Regions from separate parts of the Paenibacillus sp. EB106-04-04-XG159 genome, predicted to be linked through region 4. Evidence: predicted binding sites of a transcription regulator. Region 4 holds the regulator's gene; each other region holds the start of a gene.
The links. The regulator Rex, encoded in region 4, represses fermentation and respiration genes when NADH is low (regulators of the CRP and FNR family bind a similar motif). The targets are predictions, from matches to a motif close to TTGTGAAATATTTCACAA.
Positions count from the first base shown of each region.

Region 1: AC3WTP_RS09385 (helical membrane plugin domain-containing protein) is a predicted target of Rex. The motif match lies at 3,942-3,959, and genes of this name have one in related genera.
Region 2: AC3WTP_RS01260 (formate/nitrite transporter family protein) is a predicted target of Rex. The motif match lies at 4,034-4,051, and genes of this name have one in related genera.
Region 3: AC3WTP_RS15570 (LptM family lipoprotein) is a predicted target of Rex. The motif match lies at 2,655-2,672, and genes of this name have one in related genera.

Region 1 is NZ_JBYTDY010000006.1:123,722-129,510, reverse strand. It holds gene AC3WTP_RS09405 (DUF4091 domain-containing protein) at 1-234, shown strand, start outside; gene AC3WTP_RS09400 (DUF6081 family protein) at 281-1,009, opposite strand; gene AC3WTP_RS09395 (prenyltransferase) at 1,053-1,973, opposite strand; gene AC3WTP_RS09390 (NAD(P)/FAD-dependent oxidoreductase) at 2,071-3,249, opposite strand; gene AC3WTP_RS09385 (helical membrane plugin domain-containing protein) at 3,289-3,732, opposite strand; gene AC3WTP_RS09380 (thioredoxin family protein) at 4,052-4,369, shown strand; gene AC3WTP_RS09375 (DMT family transporter) at 4,417-5,313, shown strand; gene AC3WTP_RS09370 (SIS domain-containing protein) at 5,417-5,789, opposite strand, start outside.
Region 2 is NZ_JBYTDY010000001.1:274,052-279,840, forward strand. It holds gene AC3WTP_RS01240 (LytTR family transcriptional regulator DNA-binding domain-containing protein) at 1-413, shown strand, start outside; gene AC3WTP_RS01245 (ABC transporter ATP-binding protein) at 550-1,398, shown strand; gene AC3WTP_RS01250 (ABC transporter permease) at 1,395-2,105, shown strand; purine riboswitch at 2,293-2,392, shown strand; gene AC3WTP_RS01255 (NAD(P)/FAD-dependent oxidoreductase) at 2,500-3,930, shown strand; gene AC3WTP_RS01260 (formate/nitrite transporter family protein) at 4,173-5,024, shown strand; gene AC3WTP_RS01265 (FAD:protein FMN transferase) at 5,166-5,789, opposite strand, start outside.
Region 3 is NZ_JBYTDY010000012.1:39,137-44,925, forward strand. It holds gene mntR (transcriptional regulator MntR) at 1-101, opposite strand, end outside; gene AC3WTP_RS15565 (FAD:protein FMN transferase) at 240-1,334, opposite strand; gene AC3WTP_RS15570 (LptM family lipoprotein) at 1,474-2,613, opposite strand; gene AC3WTP_RS15575 (cytochrome c biogenesis CcdA family protein) at 2,838-3,557, opposite strand; gene AC3WTP_RS15580 (metal ABC transporter permease) at 3,594-4,403, opposite strand; gene AC3WTP_RS15585 (metal ABC transporter ATP-binding protein) at 4,415-5,161, opposite strand; gene AC3WTP_RS15590 (metal ABC transporter substrate-binding protein) at 5,200-5,789, opposite strand, start outside.
Region 4 is NZ_JBYTDY010000011.1:58,224-64,012, forward strand. It holds gene AC3WTP_RS14635 (diguanylate cyclase) at 1-1,035, opposite strand, end outside; gene AC3WTP_RS14640 (hypothetical protein) at 1,125-1,658, opposite strand; gene AC3WTP_RS14645 (amidohydrolase) at 1,674-2,981, opposite strand; gene AC3WTP_RS14650 (redox-sensing transcriptional repressor Rex) at 2,974-3,627, opposite strand; gene dinG (ATP-dependent DNA helicase DinG) at 3,675-5,789, opposite strand, start outside.

The DNA.
Region 1 (5,789 bases), on a different contig from region 4:
GGCAAGGAAGGGCCTGTTGGCTCGATACGCTTAGCATTAATGCGCGAAGTGATGCAGGATATTCGCGCGATGCAGCTTCTCGAAGGGCTGATTGGCCGAGAGGCAGTGCTTGAACTGATCGAAACAGGCGCCGAGCAGCCGATCACGTTCAAGGGGTATCCGCATGAGGCGGCGTGGCTGCTGCAGCGGCGAGAGGCTATTAACAGCGCAATCAAGCACGTACTCATTTCATGATGGAAATAAAAAAGGGGCTTGCTGTCAGCAAGCCCCCTATTGCGTATTATTCGTTAATCGTGATCTTTACAGGGGAATATTCAGCGGTTACGGTTTGACCGTGCACGGATACACTGCCTTCCGGCGTTAAATCCTTCTCCGTCATAATACCAAGCGCAACCGTGAACTTGTTGAACTTGATCGGCACGTTCTTCTCGCGGCGCACTTCCTCGCCGTTTACGTAGAACACGATCTCATCGTTACCGCGGTTATACGTGATGCGGTAGTTGTTGAATTCGCCAGCTTTGAAGTTCGTGTCTTCCTTAAAGATGCAGAAGTATCTCGTCTTATTGGTTTCCGGAACTTGTACACCTGGGAATGGCAATACTGCATACACGCTCGCATATTTGTCTCGGCCTGCGAAGAAATCTAGCGCGCCGCCTGTTGAGAAATCGAGCAGGTTAAGCGATACATAGCCATCGTACAAGTCGTTTGGAACCGTGTTCTGTGTTCTTGCGCGAATATCAAGCTCGAAGCTGATCTCGCCCTGCTCCGGTACTTGAATCTCCTCGACAGAGTAGTACATGTGCTTCGCGTTATCCAGAATCTGAACCTGATGGTTCTGACGGCTAAGCGGAGCACGTACATAGAGGATTCCATTGCGTACAATTACTGTCGCGTTCGGTTCGCGATATTCCCAGAATGAGCCGTCTGGAAGCTTGAAGCCGCCCATCTTCCACACATGCCCTTCATTCAGGATGGTATCAAAGTCGCCTAATACGATCTGTTTTTCCATAGTCTATAACTCCTTCTATGTTGTAATATGGGAATAAATTAGCTTATTGAATAAGACCTTGTATGATAAGTGAAATCATCATGATCGCTCCGCAGCGTATCGTAGCTTGAAGTGACGATTTCATCAATGGCAGGAAGGCGTGAGCCTGTCCGCTCGTGCGAACTCTGCCATAGGTTTGATAGAGCGGTATCACTGTGATGACCGCGATGAGCGCGTACATCGGCAGGATGCCGAGAACGACACACAGGACTAGACTGCCGTACGCGAGGAAGAGCAGAAGCTTCGAGAACTTGAGCGCTCGTTCTTCGCCCCATACGACGACCAGCGTATTCTTGCCTGATTGCTTATCCGCCTGCCAATGCAGGAAGTGATGATTGAACAGAATAAGCGTAGTCAAGAGACCAATCGGCAACGACAGCAATATAGCCCGGTAGTCAAAATGGCTCGTCTGCACATAGTAGGAACCTGCGATTGGCAGTACCCCAAATGAGAGTAGAATAGCAATCTCGCTGTAGCCCTTGCCCCGATATCCGAAGCGAAGCGGCGGTCCAACGTAGAAATAAGCAATTAATCCGCCCAGCAAGCCAAGTCCAAACGCCCACCATCCACTGATGAGGCTTAGAATAATAGCGCACAGCATACCAAAGCCGAACAGTGCCCATGTCATAATGGCAAAGGTGCGCTCGCTCATTATGCCGTTTGCGAGAAATCCTGAATTCGTAGATATGGTCCCAGCCGTTTCTTTAGCTGCTATATCCACACCGCTGCGATAATCCCATAGATCATTGATCATGTTGGAAAATAGGTGCGCGGCCGCCGAGCCCAGCAAGGTGATGATAAGCAGGAGGGGATGAAACACGCCCTCCCATACATAAGCGCCCAATGCTCCCAGAATGACAGGGATGAGCATAATCGGGACAACCTGTACCCGCGACGCTTTCATAAATAGCTGCAATTTGTTCATGCGGATGTTCCCTCCACAATACTGGAAAATGAATCTCTAAACACTTCACTCCCAACCAAAAGTATGGGCTGGGAGTGGAGTTTAGCATAGATATGAATTAATAAGCTAAGGCAAATAGCGCCTTAATATGGGACAAATAACGAATATTACTTGCTTCTTTCATCATGGTAGCTGGCAAACCTTTTAGAGAAGTATTGTTCGCGCCAATCGTAGCTACAGCATCTTTACGTCCGAGGCTGGCAAGCGTACCGGAGTTGATAGGGTTGAACGCCTCCATCTTCTTCTGTTCAAGGTACGCGTGCAGATTATAACCGATCAGCTCACCCATCTGCCATGCGATCTGAGCAGTTGGCGGATATGGACGGCCGTCTGGAGCGAAGAATACGGCGCTGTCGCCAGCCACGAATACGTCAGGATGGGATACGGATTGAAGATGCTCATTCACGGATGCGCGTCCGCGGTTCACTTCAAGACCCGATTCGCCAACGAGCGGGTTGCCTTGAACGCCGCCAGTCCATACGAAGGTGTTCGTTACGACCTGTGAACCGTCCTTCAAGTCAACGACGTTCCCTGCAACATTCGTAACCGCAACGCCCGTCAAGAACTTCACGCCGCGGGCTTCAAGACTCTCTGTTGCGCGAGCAATCAGATGATCTGGGAGCACTGGCAGAATCTTAGGCCCTGCCTCTACGAGAATCAGCTTGATCTCAGCAGGATCGATGCCGTAGTTCTTAGTCCATGCAGGCATCTTGTCTGCAATTTCGCCGACTAGCTCGACGCCCGTCAAGCCGCCGCCACCGATTAAGATGGTTGCATCAGCTTCATTTTTCGACTTCGCATAAGCTTGAAGACGATCTTGGATATGCTGATGGATCTTGTTCGCATCGTCTGCCGACTTCAGTACCATGCTGTTTTGCTCAAGGCCTGGAATGTTGAAGTATGCAGTCTTGCTTCCTAATGCAACTACTAAAGCGTCATAGTTCATGAAAGAACCGTCCGACAGTTTTACTTGCTTCTCATTAACGTTGAATGACTCTACCGTAGCGATGCGCAAATGGATATCTTGGCCTTTGAACAGCTTCTCTAACGGCATAGCAACAGCTTTTTCCGCAACGCTGCCTGCTGCCAGGCGATGCAATTCCGTAATGATTTGATGTGTTGGGTATTGATTAATAACCGTTACTTGCGCTTCAGCCTTGCTGTAATATTTACGAACATTTAATGCAGCTAGAAGTCCGCCATAGCCTGCACCTAAGATGACAATATGTTTAGACATAGTTTATCCTCCGTCCTTACTTATTCCATGAAAATGGAACTATTTTTGATTAGCTCGTTCACTTGAGATTTGAAGATAAGCGTTAGCGAAACGGAACAACTTCTGCGTTTGTGGATCCTTCATCATTTTTAATAGACCAAAGAGACCGATCGCTTCTTGACTTGCTTCAGCGCGATCCTTTGCTTCTATAGCCGTTGCCGCGATATTCTTAACCGTATCTGTAACAGGACCTGCAAGCTCCTTAATCGCGCCAACCGTGTCGTTCTTCAAGATATCGTCAGTTGCCACAGCTTGTACGAAATCATATGACTTTGTCAGTACGTTGACCATCTCGGTCAGCTTAGGCAGCTGCTCTACCAATACAGTTAGTGATTCCTGAACTTCCGGCTTCATCAGCTGATCCAGAATATCAAGCTTGCCTTGATTAGCGGATAACGGCAGCACTTCATGTTCAGTGTTGATTTGTGTGTTTGTTTCTGACATATCCAGTTCTCCTTTACAGTTAGCGTTTTTGCTTCATTCTAGGGGGCAGATTAACTTCTGCCTTCATACAAGTTCATAACTTGAAATAGAGTTTAGTGAATATCATCCTCAATTAATAACAATTATCACTTAATAAAACTAATTATAAAATACATATTGAAATAATTACAGAGGGGAAAGTCAACTTTTGAACATAAAATGTTGAAAAATTGTGAATTTTGTAACAGCGCTGTAGGAAATAGGTGTGAATCAAGCATTTACGAGATGAATTACTATATAATGAAATATAACCACATGAACATTAGCGAGGATGATAACAATGGAAAAAGTAAGCTCTGAAGAGCAGTATCAGACCCAAATTGCACAGGAAGGCTACACCATTTTGAAGTTCACTACGACATGGTGCCCGGATTGTAAAAATCTTGATCGCTTTATTGGCGATATCATTACCGAGCATGCTGATAAGACATGGCTCGAGATCGATGCTGAACAATATCAGCATATTGCGGAAGCGAATCAGGTTAGAGGTATTCCGAGTCTGATTATCTATAAGAACGGTCAGAAGGTTGGACATCTGCACAGCAAGTTTACGAAGACGCCGAATCAGATTAGAGAACTTCTAGATACGCTATCATAAATCGAACTTCATCCGGAATGCGGGGGTTATACGTGAGTAAGGCTTCAATGAAAACAGCAGCAGCTATTGGCTGCCTCGTTCTGATCTGGGGATTGAGCTGGCCCATATACAAGGTAGCTTTGGATTATACTCCTCCTATTCTATTTGCAGGGATGCGGTCGCTGTTTGGAGGGCTGCTGTTGTCTTTATTTCTGATACCGTATGGGAACAAGCTGAAGTGGCGTGAGAATTGGTTTCGTTACGTTATATCCGCCCTGTTCAACGCGGTATTGTTTTATGGACTTCAAAGTATCGGATTATTATATTTGCCAGGCGGGTTGTTTTCTGTAATTGTATACTTTCAGCCTGTGTTGATCGGTTTATTTGCCTGGATGTGGCTGGGCGAACGGATGTCGGCCATTAAGCTTACAGGCCTCATTGTCGGCTTCCTCGGCATATTGACGGTCAGCTCTGATGGAATAACAGGCGAGATCTCTATCATCGGTGTAATCTTGGCGTTATTGACGGCTCTAAGCTGGGCGCTGGGTGTCATCTATGTGAAAAAAGAGAGCGCGAAGGTAGATCCGATGTGGATGGTAGCCTTTCAATTTATAATAGGCGGGGCTATATTAACGGGAATTGGTACTGGGGTTGAGAGTTGGTCCGATATCGTATGGAACAGTTCTTACTTGCTCGGTTTAGGGTTTGGTGCGACGCTGGGTATTCCTGTTGCGTTTGTTATCTATTATAAGCTTGTCAGTACGGGCGATGCGAGTAGAGTCGCGTCGTTTACGTTTCTCGTACCTCTTATTGCAGTGTTAACGAGCACGATCTTCTTGGATGAGCCGTTCACGTATACGCTTCTTCTCGGTTTGATCCTGATCATCATTAGCATCTATTTCGTAAACTACTCGGGGAAGAGGAAAGATGTTAAGCTGCGAGAAGAGCTTCGTTATAATACTTAACACTAGTAGCTATTGATGCTGTCGTGTTGAATGAATAAGGGCTGTTCCCGAAGGTCTGAGCGACCTAGGGAACAGCCCTTTGCTATGTTTATGAAGGCGGGGCTTACAGCTTTACCCAAGCTGTGAGTCCGTCCGGTTGATCCGGGTTGATGCCTTGGCGTTTGGCGCTGGCAAGAGCAACGATCTGCGGGATGAACATGAATGGAATTCCTTGTGCCGCGATATCAAGCTCGCTTTCCGCGATAACAGCAAGGTCAACAACTTCCGCAGGCACGACGCTGGAGCGATCGCCAAAGGCGATAACCAGTGCTCCGCGGGCTTTAATATCCTGCATCAGCTTATGCTGATAATCAGTGCCTTCGTCTGTGAGAACAGCGATGACAAGCGTGTTCGGACCGATCGTTACCATCGGTCCGTGGCGCACATCGAGCAGATGGTAGGCGTGCGCTTGCACCTTCGCAATCTCCGTTAATGCG
Region 2 (5,789 bases), on a different contig from region 4:
TTGATTCAAGTCCACACGAGGAAGCTGCGACATCCGCACCGCAGGCTGTCCAGGCTCAGGAGATCTTGCGGCCAGTGCGAATGGAGAAGATACCTGCGAAAGTAAGCGACAAGATCATCTTGTTCGATCCAACCGAGATTGATTACATCGAAAGCCAAGAGGGTATCTCTAACCTGCATGTCCATCAAAGTACATATCCGTGTACGTTAACATTAAATGAACTCGAAGTAAAATTAAAAGCATTTGGCTTCTTTCGCTGCCATCGCTCCTATCTGGTGAACCTGCAGAAGGTGCGGGAAGTTATCACGTGGACTCGTAACAGCTTCAGCCTCATCTTAGATGATGCGAAGAAGAGTACAATCCCTCTTTCAAAGGGCAAGTACGATGAATTAAAGCAAATATTAGGCTTCTAAGATGCATCATTCAGCGTGAAATCTGCAGTGTTCACCCCTTATATTGCTCTTCTCATCCCTGATTTAATGCGGGTTTCCCACGATATCCGTAACATGGGGATTGTAAGGCGAGATGAGATCGGAAGGGACGATGAAGATGGAATGCATTATCGAAGTCAACCAATTAGTGAAGAAGTTTGATAGTAAAACGGCGCTTCAACAGATTGATTTTAACATTCATAAAGGTGAAATATTCGGATTTCTCGGTCCAAGCGGTTCCGGTAAGACAACAACAGTAAAGATTCTTACATCGCAATTGCAGCCGACATTTGGCAAGGTTCGTGTATTCGGACAGGAGATCGGACGCAAGAACGATTCCAATCATATGAAGAGAATCGGCATATTGACGGACAACAGCACACTGTATGAACGACTCAGTATATATAAGAACCTGGAGCTGTTCTGCAAGCTATATGATGTAGATGTACGACGAATTGCGGAAGTGTTAGAAGAGGTTAACCTGGCAAATGAAAGCAAGACAATCGTGAAGAAGCTGTCTAAAGGAATGAAGCAGCGAGTGACATTAGCAAGAGCTGTTCTGCATAAACCGGAGCTGCTGTTTCTGGATGAACCGACTTCTGCGCTGGATCCAGTGAATGCACTGCATATTCACGAAGGCCTGCGCAAGCTGAATCGGGAGGGAACGACGATCTTCCTAACGACGCACAATATGCAGGAGGCGGAAAGCCTCTGTGATCGCGTGGCGTTCATTCATGATGGGGTCATTCAGGCAATGGATACGCCGGAGCAACTGCGACTGCTGCATGCCGATTCCTCGATTACAGTGAATGTTAAGGATGAGGGTAAGCTGGTTCTGGAGCAGAACGAAGAGAGCGCTGCGCGCGTAGCGAATTGGATGAAGTCAGGACGATTGTTGTCTATACATTCGAATGAACCGACTTTGGGAGATATATTCGTGCAAATGACAGGGAGGAATCTGGTATGACATTTTCAATGAAGAGATTTCAAGCGATTGTGAATAAAGAATGGAAGGACGCGCTTAAGAACCCGCAGCTGCTCCTTATGGTTGTAATGCCGATCATGTTCTCCGTGCTGTTCAGCAAGATGGGAAGCGATAGAGCAGAGCTGATCAGTTTTCCGCTGATGCTCGCTCTCTCAATGACAGGGGCGTTTGTTCAAGCCATGACAATCGCAGAAGAGAAAGAGAAGCACACCCTGCGTGTACTTATGCTTTCACCAGCCAAGACTTCGGAAATTCTAATGGGTAAGAGCGTATTAACGGTTGTAATGACGGTGTTTGTTGCCGCAGTATCGATCATAGTTGCAGATATGCCTTTGAATAATCTACCGGCTATCGCTTTATTATTCACCTTGTCACTAGTCATGTTTATTAGTCTCGGAACCATTATCGGACTGTTGTCCCGCTCGGTACAGGAATCTTCTATTGTTGGGCTGCCAATACTCATCATCTTTCTAATGGGGCCCATGTACGCTCCGTTAATGGGTAATGATACATTGACAGCTATCGTTAAATACTTGCCGACAGAGCACTTTACGAGAGCGTTAGTTCAGCTTAGTGAAGGTGCTGGATTAGCCGACATAGGCGAAAGCTTGTTGGTTCATGCCGTCTGGATGGTTGGGTCATTGATTCTATGTGTGTTCGTGTACAGCCGTAAGAGATTCGATAAGTAACCAGAATTAGCAAGATTAATTATGAGAATGTAAATAATGTTCGGAAATTACGAATACTAAGGCAGTTAATGTTTTCTAAATCTAAACAATATAATAAAAATACGAACAATTAATTAATATGCCGTTGACATGTTCGTTGTTATATCCTACAATGAGGTTGTTGCGATCACTCGCAGCTAACTTAACATGGCTACTTAAATGTCTTGTTCGTATAACCCTGATGATATGGTTCAGGGGTCTCTACAAGGAACCGTAAATTCCTGACTACGACGGATGTGCTGTTTGGCACACCCGTATGTGGTCGGGATTTTTTGTGTTCTCGTATGCCGCGAATTACAAGGGGTTGTGCTTGATTACATGAAATATAACTACGTTGTTCATCAAGGAGGAACTCATGAGTAAATATGATGTAATTGTTGTAGGAGCAGGTCCAGCTGGTATTTTCACGTGTTATGAATTGTCCTTGAAGGCTCCGCATCTGCGCGTCGCGCTAATTGATAAGGGGCATGATATATATCGCCGCAATTGTCCAATCTTGGAGGAGAAGATTACGAAGTGTCCGCCTGCGGCAGGACGCAAAGAGTTTGCGGGCTGTATTCCCGCTTGCTCGATCACGAATGGTTTCGGCGGCGCTGGTGCCTACAGCGACGGCAAGTTTAACATTACGACTGAATTCGGCGGATGGTTGACGGATTACTTGGCGCCAAGCCGCGTGTTGGAGCTGATTCGCTATGTGGACAGCATCAACCTGGAGCATGGGGCTACGAAGGATATTACCGATCCGACGACTGAGGTCGTTAGACGAATTGAGCAGCAGGGCTATGCGGCTGGATTAAAACTGCTTCGAGCACAAGTGCGTCATTTGGGAACGGAGCAGAATCTAGAGATCATGAAATCGATCTATGAATATCTGCGTCCACGTATCGATATGATCTATAAAGCGGAAGTGGCTGACATTATCACAGTGAAGGAAGATGGCCGCCACGTCGTGAAAGGGATCGAGCTGAAGAAGGGCGAGACCTACGAAGCGGATTATGTCGTGATCGTGCCTGGTCGTGACGGTTCCGCTTGGATGACGGATATCCTCAAGAAACGTCGTCTGAAGATGTCCAACAACCAAGTGGATATCGGTGTCCGCGTCGAAACGTCCGATGTCGTGATGCGCGAGATTAACGAGAACTTATATGAAGGTAAATTCGTGTTTAACACTTCGGTAGGCACGCAGGTCCGTACCTTCTGCAGCAATCCATCAGGTCATGTGGTGGTCGAGAATCACAGCGGCATTATGTGCGCGAACGGGCACTCTTACAAGGATCCAGCGCTAGGTTCTGCCAATACCAACTTTGCGCTGCTTGTCTCGCATAAGTTTACAGAGCCATTCGATAAGCCGAACGAATACGCTCGCGAGATCTGCCAACGTGCGAATGATCTATCCTCCGGCGGTATCATCGTACAGAAATACGGCGATATTCTGCGCGGCCGCCGCTCGACGGATAACCGAATTCGCGAGGGCTTCCTGGAGCCGACTCTGCGCGAAGCGGTACCAGGCGATCTAGGGCTCGTGCTTCCTTATAACACGATGAAGAGCTTGATTGAAATGATGGATGCGCTGGATAAAGTTACGCCAGGCATTGCATCAGAGCATACGCTCTTCTACGGTGTGGAAGCGAAGTTCTATTCGGCCCGTCCGAAGCTCGAAGAAACGCTGGAGTCGGAGATCAAGGGCTTATACTGCGGCGGGGACGGCGCTGGTATCACACGCGGTCTGGCTCAAGCCGGCGCTGCGGGTGTTCACATCGCACGGAGCATTGTAGCTAAGCTCTAAACAACTAATAAAGCGGAATGGGCAACATTGAGCTCATTCCGCTTTTTATATGACCATATTAGCAATTATACGTATTCCGCAGGAGTGAATATAGGGGAATTGTATGTGATAAAGTGCACATTAACTGAGCAGATGGTTCGTTACAATAAGTCCGTATATATTTGATAGTTTTCGTTGCTGCTGATGGGTTGTATGGACGAATTGGCAACAGTCAAATAGCGTATGAACTAGGGGGTATGAAGATGGCGGGCTACTTAAAACCGCAAGAGATTAAAGAAGCAACGATCGAAACAGGGGTCGTAAAGGCGCGGAATTCACTATTGACGATGAGTATACTCGGTTTCTTGGCCGGTGCTTTCATAGCTTTAGGTTACTTGCTTTATATCCGGGTAACGGCTGATGCGCCTGCCGAGTGGGGAAGCATTACGACTTTCATAGGGGCAGCACTCTTTCCCGTCGGATTGATCCTTGTCTTGCTGGGCGGCGGAGAACTACTGACTGGTAACATGATGGCAGTACCGCTCGCGCGAATGAAGGGACGTATTTCCACTTGGGAAATGGCTCGCAACCTGATCGTGGTTACATTAACGAACTTCTTGGGCGCGATCTTTGTAGCTTACTTTTTCGGACATATCGTAGGCTTGACAGCTAGCGGGGTCTATTTGGATAAAACGGTTGCTGTCGCGGGTCATAAGCTGCATGATTCCTTCTTGCAGGCATTTGTATCTGGTATCGGCTGTAACTGGCTCGTAGCGTTGGCGGTTTGGCTGAGCTACGGAGCAAAGAGCTTTAGCGGCAAGATTCTAGCTATCTGGTTCCCGACGATGACCTTCGTCGCGATCGGATTCCAGCACGTTGTAGCTAACATGTTTGTTATTCCAGCAGCGATCTTTGAAGGCCATTATAGCTGGGGTGAGTATTTGACGAACTTTGTGCCGGTATGGCTCGGTAATTTGGTCGGAGGTGCTCTCTTCGTAGCGGCGGCTTATTTCATTGCCTACAACAAGAAGAATCAAGACGAAGCGGTGCAGTCGGCTGTTAAGCAGCAGGCGGTTGCGGAGACTTCGAAGAAAGCGAAATCTGCAGTATCCTAAATGGACTCATATAAGAGGCGCTTGCTGATGCAAGCGCCTTTTTTGAGCGTGTTTGAACATATTCAAGACGGACAGTGCTTCTCGCATGCGATGCTTAAACGCAAGCAGAGAGGAACTGTCCGTTATTGGTTAATACACTATTTATTTATCCAAGGTCGCAATCGTGTACGCGTCATTCGTCAGCTCGAATATTTTGCTTATGCCAGACGACATATACACTTTCTGATCCTTTGTAATAAAGATGGCTTCGGCATCCGTCCTGGACTCAATAAATTCTAAGCCTTTCTCAATTCCGAGCGAGAAGATGGCTGTTGATAAAGCATCGGCATCCGTGGATTTATCCGTTACGATCGTGACGCTGTTAAGATTGTTATCGACCGGATAACCGGTCTTACGGTCAAGAATATGGTGATAATACTTTCCATTCTCTACAAAATATCGTTCATAAACGCCTGAAGTTACAATCGTTTTATCCTTCACTTTCATCTTCCCGATCGGGTTGCCGCGCACTTCATTTGGATCCTGAACCCCAATCGTCCAGTCTAGTCCGCCCGGCTTCTCACCAACTGCATATACATTGCCGCCCAAGTCAACGAGGGCGCTGTTATATCCAGCCTCTCGAATATAGTTGGCAATGACATCAGCCGCGTAACCTTTTGCGATTCCGCCCAAGTCCATCACCATGCCCGGCTTCTCCAGCGTCACCGTCTGGTTGGCCTCATCAAGCTGAACCATCTCGTATCCAACCAGCGGCAGATCCGCATC
Region 3 (5,789 bases), on a different contig from region 4:
ACTTCTAGGCCTTCAGCGATATCGGATACGCGAGCGTAACCTTTCTCATCGATCAGCTTATAGATGCGCTCCAAATAATCTTCCATGCTTGGTGTAGGCATCAGTTTCCCTCATTTCATCCTTACAATTCAACAACATATTAATTCAACCTCTCCAGTTTACATGGTTTGCGGCTCAAGTTCAACCTAACTTCTAACTATGTAAATATTTCATAAGCTGGTATTGGCTGCTCTTGTTAGCTACTCATCTGTAGACTTAGCACCTTGACTCTTCAACATGGACCGCATCCCACCGCTTGCTTGTACGGTTCCATCCGGCATCACCCATATAGCCTCCACGCCATCCATGCTGTCTACAAAAGCACGGCTCTCCTCATATGGCATCAGAAATACGACGGTTGACAGAAAATCAGCAAGCCCCGAATTCTCTGTTACGATCGTCACAGCGCGATAATAGTCACCCGGCATCAGTGTCTTAGGATCTATCAGATGATGAATTCGCTTGCCATCCACCTCATAGTAGCGCTGATAATCCCCGCTGCTTACTACAGATCCTTCTTCGACGAATACAGTATCCAGCAAATTATCTTCATCTGTCACCGTAAGCTTATCTGGGTTCTGTATGCCAATCCCCCAACGTTCGCGAACGCCGTCATAGGGATGTCCTATCGTACGTACATTGCCTCCCGCACTAATAATTGCAGATTCCAAGCCTGCCTCCTTCATTTCCTGTGCAACGAGCTCAGCAGCATATCCCTTTGCCACTGCACCAACATTCAAGCTCATGTTCGGATCTGCAAGAAACACGGTACTATTCTCGACATCTACAATCACCTTATCCATGTCCATATGCTCGGCAGCGGCCTGCAGCTGTTCCATAGGCGGAAGCTTGGCTTGAGCTGGATCTGCGAGGCCCTCATCTCGATAATCCTGCCATATATTCAACACCGCGCCCATAGCGATATTCGTTCCCTCGCCCGCTTCTTCGTACCACTTCTTGCAAAATAGAATCAGATCTATGACCTCAGGCGCAACCTTAACGGGTTCGATGCCAGCCTGATCGTTGACTGTCTTCAGATTGTTCAGTCCCTCATAGTTGTTGTAGATATCGTACAACTGATGGAGCTCCATGAATCGATCATGAATTTGCTTAAAATATTGATCGAACTCTTCTTTACTCTTCGTATAAGCCACTACTTGAATAACCGTATCAAAAGAATCGAACATCGTGTCACTATACTTCTGATATTCGCTATAATCCAATCTTGAAGTGTTCGTACACCCCGCGAGCAGCGCAATAGATAGTAACATCATAATTAGCCGTTTAACGTTCATAAACAAGTATTTTCCTCCTGCCGAATCCATCTACTGCTGTTCTCTAATACAACCAATCTATCTATGCATCGCTTAGCTAGACAAAACTCCCCCATGCTAAATGGGGGAGTCTACATCACACTAATATGATCGTACTAAATTATTGCGCTTTAGTGAAAGCTTCGTCAATACCAGCGATGTAATCTTGTACAGTTACGGTTACAGTAGAAGTAAGATCTGCTTCAGCAGGAACAGAAGGATGAGCGTCATCACGCTGTGTTGTCTTCATCCCTTTGATCTCATCAACTGTCTTGCCTATCATCCAATCGCCAAGCGCTTTAGCTTGCTCGTACCACTCTTTACCGATGGAAGAAGCTTTTTTCATACCATACTCGTCGCCAAGCTCTACTTTCGTCTTGAGCTCTGCGCCTTTGTCAGATGTAACCTTGCCATCTTTGTCGAATTCAACCTTCGTTTGTGCATTGTCGATAATTGTACCTACAACCTTGCCATCTTTATCAAATGCGCCCACAACGATAGTTGTATCCACTTGAGCGACAGGAGTTTTATCTCCATTAAGTCCCTTAGACTTTTTCATCGAGATCGATTGTCCAACGCCTAGCTTTTCACCGCCAGGCTTCACATCAACAGCGTTTTTGTATGCTTTTTCAACAGCTGCGATGTAGTCTTGAACAGTAACGGTTACTGTAGAAGTCAGATCTGCTTCAGCTGGGACTGCTGGATGAGCATCGTCACGTTGTGTTGTTTTCATACCTTTAATTTCATCAACTGTCTTGCCTACCATCCAATCGCCTAGCGCTTTAGCTTGCTCATACCACTCTTTACCGATGGAAGAAGCTTTCTTCATCCCGTATTCATCGCCAAGCTCTACTTTCGTTTTCAGCTCTTTATTTACATCAGTGGAAACCTGAAGATCAGTGCCATACTCTACTTTAGTTTGTGCATTGTCGATGTCAACTTTGACAACCTTACCGTCTTTATCGAATGCTGCCGCAACAATAACCGTGTCAACTTGGCCTACTGGACCCTTGTCACCGTCTTTGTCCTTGGACTTGCCGATGCTAGTGATTGTGCCTAGACCGATCTTTGCGATTTCTCCAGCAGCTGCTTCAGCATCGGAAGCGGCTTCCTTGGAAGCGGGTTCAACTGTTTTTGTGTTTGTGTCTTCAACCTTAGTGTTATCTGTTGCTGGAGCTTTGCTATCTTCCTTAGCACCGCAACCGACAAGCATGGACAAAGCTAATGATGCAACTAGTACAATGGACAACATTTTCTTCATTATGAAATCCCCCTATGTATTGTTGTATTTATTGCTTGTGCAAGTGAATACTATCACATAATATACAAGTAATCAATATCAAAATTGGATAATATAACCGCAATCTATTTATAATGAGTGTTCTAATGAAAATGCTTTATTTGGCATATTAACTATGTGAATATAAAATACAAAAATGGACCTGCAGCAACGTAGGAATACGCGCGCGGTCCATCTCTATTGAACTAGGTTAATTTATAGAGCCATGATGGAGTAATACCTTGCAGCCAACTGTTGATCTGGGTCAATTGATCGGTAAACAGCAGTATACCCATAATAATCATCAACACTCCTCCAACCTTCATCATAGGCTCGGAGTATTTGATCAGCCAGCGGGTAGAGCCGATAAAGAATGCCAGTACGAAGAATGGAATCGCAAAGCCTACTGCGTAAGCAGTCGATAAACGGAACCAAGAACCCGGATCCTGTGCGGCCAAAGTCAGAATGAAGCCCAGAATCGGTCCAACACATGGAGACCAGCCTGCTGAGAAACCGATACCGAATAGAAATGATCCGAAGTAGCTTCCTCTCTTCCCCGTTATCTCCAGCTTCCGCTCCCGCATGAGCAGCTGCGGTTTAAAGATCCCCAGCAAGAGCAGACCCATCAGTATGATAAGAATGGCTGATACTTGTCGCACGATATCACGATACTGAATAAGCAACGAACCGAAAGCACTTGCGGTAAGTCCCAACGTATAGAACACAACGCTAAAGCCTAGTATAAAAAAGAAAGTATGAGACATGATCTTCATTCTTACTTCTCGCTTCGTTCTATCTTGCTTCAATTGATTAACTGACATCCCTGTAATGACAGATAGATAGGAGGGATACAGCGGCAAACAGCACGGAGTGATGAATGAAACCATCCCCGCCAGCAATGCTATCCATATTGTAACGCTCATAATCTAGTATGCCTCCATACAATAGTATATATGGATAGTTTACCCTTTAAATCCTCGTCGTACAAGTAACGTCACGATTAAGACTGCGATCAAGGTCAACACGATCGTAGCGCCTGGAGCCAAGTTCCATATCCCTGCTACCAGAAGACCGAAGACAACCGATAATTCTGACACTAGTACCGAGATTATTATCGCTTTTTTAAAGCTTCTAGCGACAATTAAGCTCGTCGCTACTGGAATCGTAAGCAGCGCTGAGACAAGCAATGCGCCTACAATCTTGATAGCCGCACTGATTACGAGAGCTGTTAACACGGTTAGGGCTAGATTCAGCCACTTCACTGGCAGACCATTCACGGCTGCCGCATCTTCGTCAAATGTCAGCAGGAACATTTCCTTCTTGAACAGCGCCATAAAGACGATAACAATAACCGTAACCCCGCCTACGACGAACAAGTCGGTTGTATTTAAGGTATAGATACTTCCGAATAAGTAACTGGTTACGTTCGTGTTAAAGTTCTTGCCTAATGAAAAGAACAGAGATGCCAAAGCGACACCGCCAGACATAATGACCGCGATCGACAGCTCGGCATATGTCTTATACGTTTTACGAAGCTTCTCAATGGCTACTGCTCCAATCAGCGCAAATACCATACCCACGCCAAGCGGATATACGCCGATCAAAAAGCCAAGCGCCACGCCCGCGATCGCGACATGGGAAAGCGTATCACCGATCATCGATAAGCGGCGAAGCACGAGAAATATTCCCATTAATGGGCCGGTTATTCCGATAAGCAAACCGCCGATGAGAGCCCGTTGAAAGAAACCTGAATTTAAAATATCTATTATCATGTTACGCTCCTCTACATCATCACGCCGTGTGTAAGATCGGGCTCGACACAAGCCGCTTCATGCGAGTGCTTGCAATGGAAATTCAGCTTGCCGCAGGTTGCAGCGGGTGTCTCACCCAGCCATGCACGCACCATCTCCAAGTCATGAGACACCATGACAAAGGTCATCTGATGGTGTTCATGCAGATGCTGCAGCAGCTTGAAGAAGTCTTTCTGCGTCTCAGCATCAATCCCTACCGTCGGCTCATCTAGTATGAGCAGCTCCGGCTTGTTCACCATAGCGCGCGCTAGAAATACGCGCTGCTGCTGTCCGCCGGACAGCTCTCCGATCCGCTTCTGGGCCAGATCATCCACTCGCATGACTTTCATCGCATCCATGCACTTCGCCTTATCCTCCTTGGATAAACGGCGAAATAGATTTCTGCGATTGTACATCCCGGATTGCACCACTTCCAGCACCGTTGCTGGGAACAGCGGATTAAAGCTGTTCTTCTGCGGTACATACCCGATACGGTGCCAATCCCGAAATTGCTGTATCGGGGTCCCGAACAGTCGGATTTCACCGCTGGTCGGCTTAAGCAGACCGACAATAAGCCGCAGCAAGGTCGTCTTCCCTGCTCCATTCGAGCCGATCAAGCCGACGAAGTCGCGTTCTTGCACTTCGAAGTTAACATCATCAAACACCTTTTGATCATCGTATCGATAATGCACGTGATCAATGGTGATGACGGGCTGATGACAGTTACCTGTCTGTTTCATTTCAAGAATTCACTTCCTTACTTGGAGCTTTCCCGCTCCTATTGTAACGCCAACACCAGGTTGTTTAAGTTGCGTTCCATTAGAGTTATATAGTTCTCGCCATTCTGTTCTTGCTCTGTTGTCAATCCTTCCAGCGGATTCAGCACAAGTGTCTCGACTCCCGCTTCCGAAGCGATCATATTGGCCATCTCGTCGGATACAAGCTCCTCAAAGAATACGTACTTCAGCTCTTTCTCCTTCACGAGCTTCGTCAATTCCACGATGTCCTGCGCTCTTGGCTCGGAATCAGCGGAGATTCCCATCAAGGCATGCTGCGTCAGATTGTAATCGCGCGCCAGATAGCCGAATGCTTGATGAGATACTACGATATCACGATGCTTCACACTGCTTAACTCACGCTCATACTTCTGATCCAGGTCTAATAGCTTAGCATGAACTGCTTCATAGCGCTTTTCGAAGTCGGCTTGATGCGAAGGGTCAACTTGAATCAGAGCATTCTTCACATTCTCCGCCATCACGAGCGCTGACTTCGGACTCACCCAAGTGTGCGGGTCGATATTGCCATGATCGTGTCCATCACCAGCAGCTTCCTGTTCATGATCCGCTTCGCCATCGTGAGCTTGCTCGG
Region 4 (5,789 bases):
CTTAGAGAACTGCTCAATCAGCGCCGACAACAAGATCTGAGCTTCCTTCACTTCAGTCCTCGGTAATAAAACCAGAAACTCTTCTCCACCATAGCGGATAAAAATATCCCCTATACGTAAATATTCCTTCATAAAGTTCGTAAACTTCGTTAGTACCTGATCACCGATCAGATGACCGTATGTATCGTTTACCTGCTTAAACCGATCAAGATCCAGCAGTGCCATACTAAATCCTTCAGCATTCCTAATAGATTCAGCGTACAGTCTGCTGAACGCTTCATGCATGAACTTTCGATTGTACGCACCCGTTAATTCATCGATAAACAACAATCCATCCAATCTCTTCTTCCCATTGATCTGCCTTTGAAGCCTTGCCAACAGTTCTTCTATATCAACCGGCCTGCAGATCACGTCATCGACTCCCAGTCGATATGCTTTTAAACGTGTATGTTTACTGCAATCCTCGGTAATAATAGTCGTCGGAATATACTGCTTCTTGAGCTTCTCTCCTAACAACTCCATAATCTCAAACCCGTCGGTATCCGGAATATTCAAGTCCAAGATCAGACAGTCTGGAGAGACATCGTGAAAATATTCAATTGCTTTCTGTGATGACGTTGTCGCAATAACGGACCAGCCTGCTGCTTGCAGCTCTTCTTTCAGAACCATCAATAAATTTACGTCATCATCTAAAATAAGGACAGAGGGGTCTGTCTCCACATTTTTCTCGTTAAAGCTATTATGTATGAAACCTTTGACGTTGCGCTCCGATTGATTCAACGTGTATTGATGCAAGTCGTTCAGAAACAACCGCGCTTCCTCAGCAGTCCATACCTCTCTCTCATTCGACTCAATCTGATCGAGCAATCGCTTCGCGATCTGCATCAATTCACTCAATTCAATCGTGCCTGAAGTACCCTTAACCGTATGTAAGAAGTGATACAATTCATCTGAACGTATTATATCTGTACGATTGAACCAAGTATTTAACTGTTGCTCAAGGCTCAACATGAATTGAGTCTGATACTTATTCATCTTCTACCCCCTAGCACTTGAAATTCATTCCCATGATGTTCTCTGCATAGTAAAAGCGCAAAGGAATAACAATACCTTTGCGCCTACATTCACTGATTTGGCATCGAATAGATATCTCCGGTCGGTGTCCCGTCAGCGAAGCGGAAGAAGTGATAATAATATCGTAGTTCGCCAGTCTCATCCTTACGTCTGACTAATGCCTGCCACACATATTCATTATCTTTAATACCCGGTATGATGTGTTTAATGCTGACTCCCGGATACTGCTGTAATAAATACTGCTCAATATCCTTCTTAGAGACGCCATCAGAGGCAGCCTTAACAGATACTTGCTCGGTAGTAAGGTCAACCCAAGCCATCTGGGTGACACCTGCTTCGTCTACACCTGTGACGACATAACACACACTATCCCATATCGACTTCTCTACTCCGCTTACGGAAGCCCAAGCGACTGTTTTTTGAGATTCAGCAACAGCTTTTGCTTCAAGCGAATTTTCATCTGCGCGAACATAATTTACATACCACACGCTCAAAATAGCGAGCAGGAGCATCACTACGAGCGCAGCCAGAACGACAATCCGCACTCGGCTATAGCGCTTCCTTGGTCTGCTTCTAGATAACATTCACATATCCTCCACTTAACGAGACAGCAAGCCTTCGAAACAGCGTGCTGCTTCGCGGCGTACCCGTTCTTCATCAAGGGTCAAGCAGGCTCCATTATTGACTACTTGCTTGCCATCAACCCATACATGCTTAACATCCTTGCCGGAAGCCGAGTATACCATGTGGGATACTAGGTCCGTATGCGGCAGGAGATGCGGTTGATCAATATCGACAGCGATGAAATCCGCCTTCATTCCAGGAGCGAGCAAGCCGACATCCTGAAGCTGGATCGTTTGGGCGCCATTAATAGTCGCAATTCGCATTGCTTCCGCAGCGGGTACCGCTGTTGGATCGCCAGATACTCCCTTATGGATAAATGCAGCCAAACGCATCTCTTGGAACATATCTAGATTGTTATTGCTAGCTGCTCCATCTGTTCCCAGGGATACGTTCACGCCTGCTCGGAGCAGGTCAGTAACTCGAGCTACTCCGCTTGCCAGCTTCAGGTTGCTGGCAGGGTTATGAGATACGCCGACCTTATGTTTAGCCAATATTTCGATTTCTTCGTCTGTGAGATGAACGCCATGAGCTATATACGACGGTCTGCTGAAGAAACCCAACTTCTCCAGATGCGCGACAGGACGCAATCCGTACTCCTGCACATTTTGTTCAACCTCTGCTCTAGTTTCAGACATATGTGTATGAAGCATCATATCCAGATCATGAGCGGCTTGCACGAATTTCTCAATGAAAGCGGGAGGACAAGTATACGGTGCATGTGGAGCAAGCATGGTCGTAATTCGACCTTCCGCACGTCCGTTCCAATCTTTCGCAAAGCGCACAGCCTCTTCCAGCTTCATCTGCTGCACTTCTTCGCTGCATAGACCGATGGCACCGCGCATTAATCCCGCGCGAATACCTGCTTGCTCAACAACCTTCCCGACCTCATCCATATGGTCGTACATATCTACGAACGTAGTGGTGCCGCTCTTCAGCATTTCCAGCACAGCGAGAGCAGAGCCCCAATACACATCTTCGTCAGTAAACTTAGCCTCCATTGGCCACATTTTTTGCTGAAGCCATTGTTGAAGCACCATATCATCGCCGTAACCGCGCAATAATGTCATTGCAGCATGTCCATGGGTATTGACTAAACCCGGCATAAAGAACAGACCGCTGCCATCAAACAACTCCGAATCTTCCTTATAATGATCCGGCAGCGTTTCACCGAGGTAGACAATCTTTCCGTTCTCTACAACCATGTATCCATCAATAGTGCTCGATTCTGCATCCGGATGGATCTGAGCAAAGCGTCCGTTATGGACGATGAACCTTTTAGGCATTCTCAATCGTTTCCTTTCCTTCTTCATCTTGCAAGTAATAAGCCAAGCTGAACAGATCCGTCGTGAAATCTGCAGTATGCACGCGAACATGCGGCGGTACCTTCAGAATAACAGGAGCAAAGTTCAAGATCGCTTCCACACCTGCTTCGACGAACTGATCCGCAACATTTTGGGCTTCCAGCGCAGGTACCGTAATAATACCTATCCGAATCCCCATATCCTTAACTGTATCGATCAACTGATCCATTGGCTGCACCATAAGATTATTCAATGCTGTTCCCATTTTATCTGGATGCGCATCGAATACAGCAACAATCTTCATATTATCTTGCAAGTACGTGGTATAGTTGCACAGCGCTTGACCGAGTTTACCAGCACCGACTAATCCCACGTGAATCTTGAGATCAAGCTTTAGGATATGTCTAATCTGCTCGATCAGATAAGACACATCATAACCAATACCTTTACGACCAAAGTCTCCAAAATAAGCGAGGTCCTTACGAATCTGGGCAGGATTCAGATCCAGCTTCTGACCTAAATCTTGAGATGATATTGTTAGAACTTCACGCTGTTTCAATTCCATGAGGTGCCGTAAATAGATCGGCAGACGTCTAACTACGGCTTCTGAAATCTTCATCGCTTTCATATCCTGTGATCCCCCTTCTACATAGCTGATTATCATCATAGTTTTGATTAATCTTGTAAAGCTCTTTCCTGCTCCTCCCTGAACCAATCACGGATCCGCGGCACTAAGTGCTCGGTAGTCATATGCTCCATCTTAGGACCAGGTAAAGAATATAAGAAATGTTTGCCATAACTCGTCTCGATTACACGGGTATCATAAATAATTACGATACCACGATCCCTAGAGGTTCGAACTAATCGTCCAAACCCTTGCTTAAAGCGAATAACGGCTTGTGGAATCGATAGCTTCCGGAACGGATTCTGATTCTGACGCTTTAAGCGTTCGGACTTCGCTTCAACAAGCGGATGATTAGGCGGCTGAAACGGAAGTCTAACAATCGCTAGACAAGTCAAAGCCTCACCAGGAATGTCCACCCCTTCCCAGAAGCTGCTAGTTCCTAACAGCACGGATGCAGGATGCTCCTGAAAACGGCGAGTCAGCTTGCTTCGATTGCCGCTGTCCATGCCTTGTCCCAATACTTGAACACCATGCGGCTGAAGCATCTCCTTCAGCGGTTCATACACTTCCTTCAACATGCGGTACGACGTAAACAGCACCAACATTCTACCCTTTGTCACAATGGCTACATCTGCAAGCGAATGAAGCAATTTATCGGTAAAGATCGGATCCACAGAGCCCTTAACCGTTGGAAAGTCTCGCGGAATGACAACTAGCGCTTGCTCGCGGTAATTGAACGGAGACGGAAGAATAACGGTATGCAATCTTCCGGTACTAGAAGCCTCCTTCAAACCGATCTGTTCCTCTAAATACTGAAATGACTTGTCGACAGATAATGTTGCCGAAGTCAGAATGACACTTTTCTTCGGTTCGAAGAAGTATCGATTTAGCGCTTCGCTGACATCAACTGGCACTGCGTACAGATGCATCGACTTATGCTTATACTGAGCATTGCCTTCCATCCAATACACAGAATCTGGATCAGTTGCTTTCATAAAGAGGCGGAAATCCTCGCGAATAATTGAGATCTCCTTGAATATCCCCGTAACATCTGTTATCACGGGCTGCAGCTCTTCGTCATCCGCATCTTTCCATTCCAATACAAGCTTTTCGCCCGTACGTACAATTTCACCTAGACGAACATATACATCTTCTTCAAGCTCAGCGATCCCCTGCCAATCCCGCGGTCGAGCGCCAGATTGCAGTCGGAGTACGGATTGTCCTGCTTCAGCTTGTCCCGGCTCTGGAGGCGGCATCAATTGATATAGGACATCATGAAGACGGTCCCAGACGTCTCGTACATCGACGAGCTGTGTAAGCAGCTTCTCAATGCCGTCAGCCCAGATCATTGCTTTCTCACTGCCTGACAGACGAAGCCGCGTTTGCAACAGCAGCAATAAGCCGTTCTTACTATCTTTCACCAAACGTGTCAGCGGGTGCATCAATGAAAAATATTGCAGATGTATGCCCAAATGCTTGCTCGCGGTTTCTTCAAAATGATGCCCTTCATCAATAACCAAATGCTCATAAGCAGGCAGCAGTCGATGCTCAGCTATGACATCAGTAAACAATAAAGAATGGTTCGTGATGATGATATCCGATTGATTGGCATCATTCTTCGCGCGATGGTAGAAGCAGCGCTTAAACCATGGGCACGCCCGATTAAGACAGGAATCGCTGTCGCTCGCCACAGTATCCCAAAATTCTGGGCCTTTATGCGTTAGATACAGCTCCTCGTCATCACCGTGCTCAGTCTGACTTAACCATACCATCATCTGTGCAGCGGTTAATACATCGTCGCGTCCATGCAGGAAATCTCTATAGTTTATTTTATGTTCAAATTTTCTCAAACACAAATAGTGACTGCGACCTTTTAAGACCGTTGCCTTGAATGAAACAGGTACAATGTGCTCTAGAAGCGGTAAATCTCGCTGTCTCAGCTGTTCTTGCAAATTTATGGTATGTGTGCTGACAATTACCTTCTTATCATTCTTAACCGCATAATAGATAGAAGGAATCAGGTAACCTAAAGATTTTCCCGTACCTGTACCTGCTTCAATGAGAAGATGTCGATCATCTTCCATACAATTCATCACTTCACGAAACATCTGTTCCTGAGCCTCGCGCGGTTCATAGTGCTCAAGCTTCTCTTGCAATGTACGGTG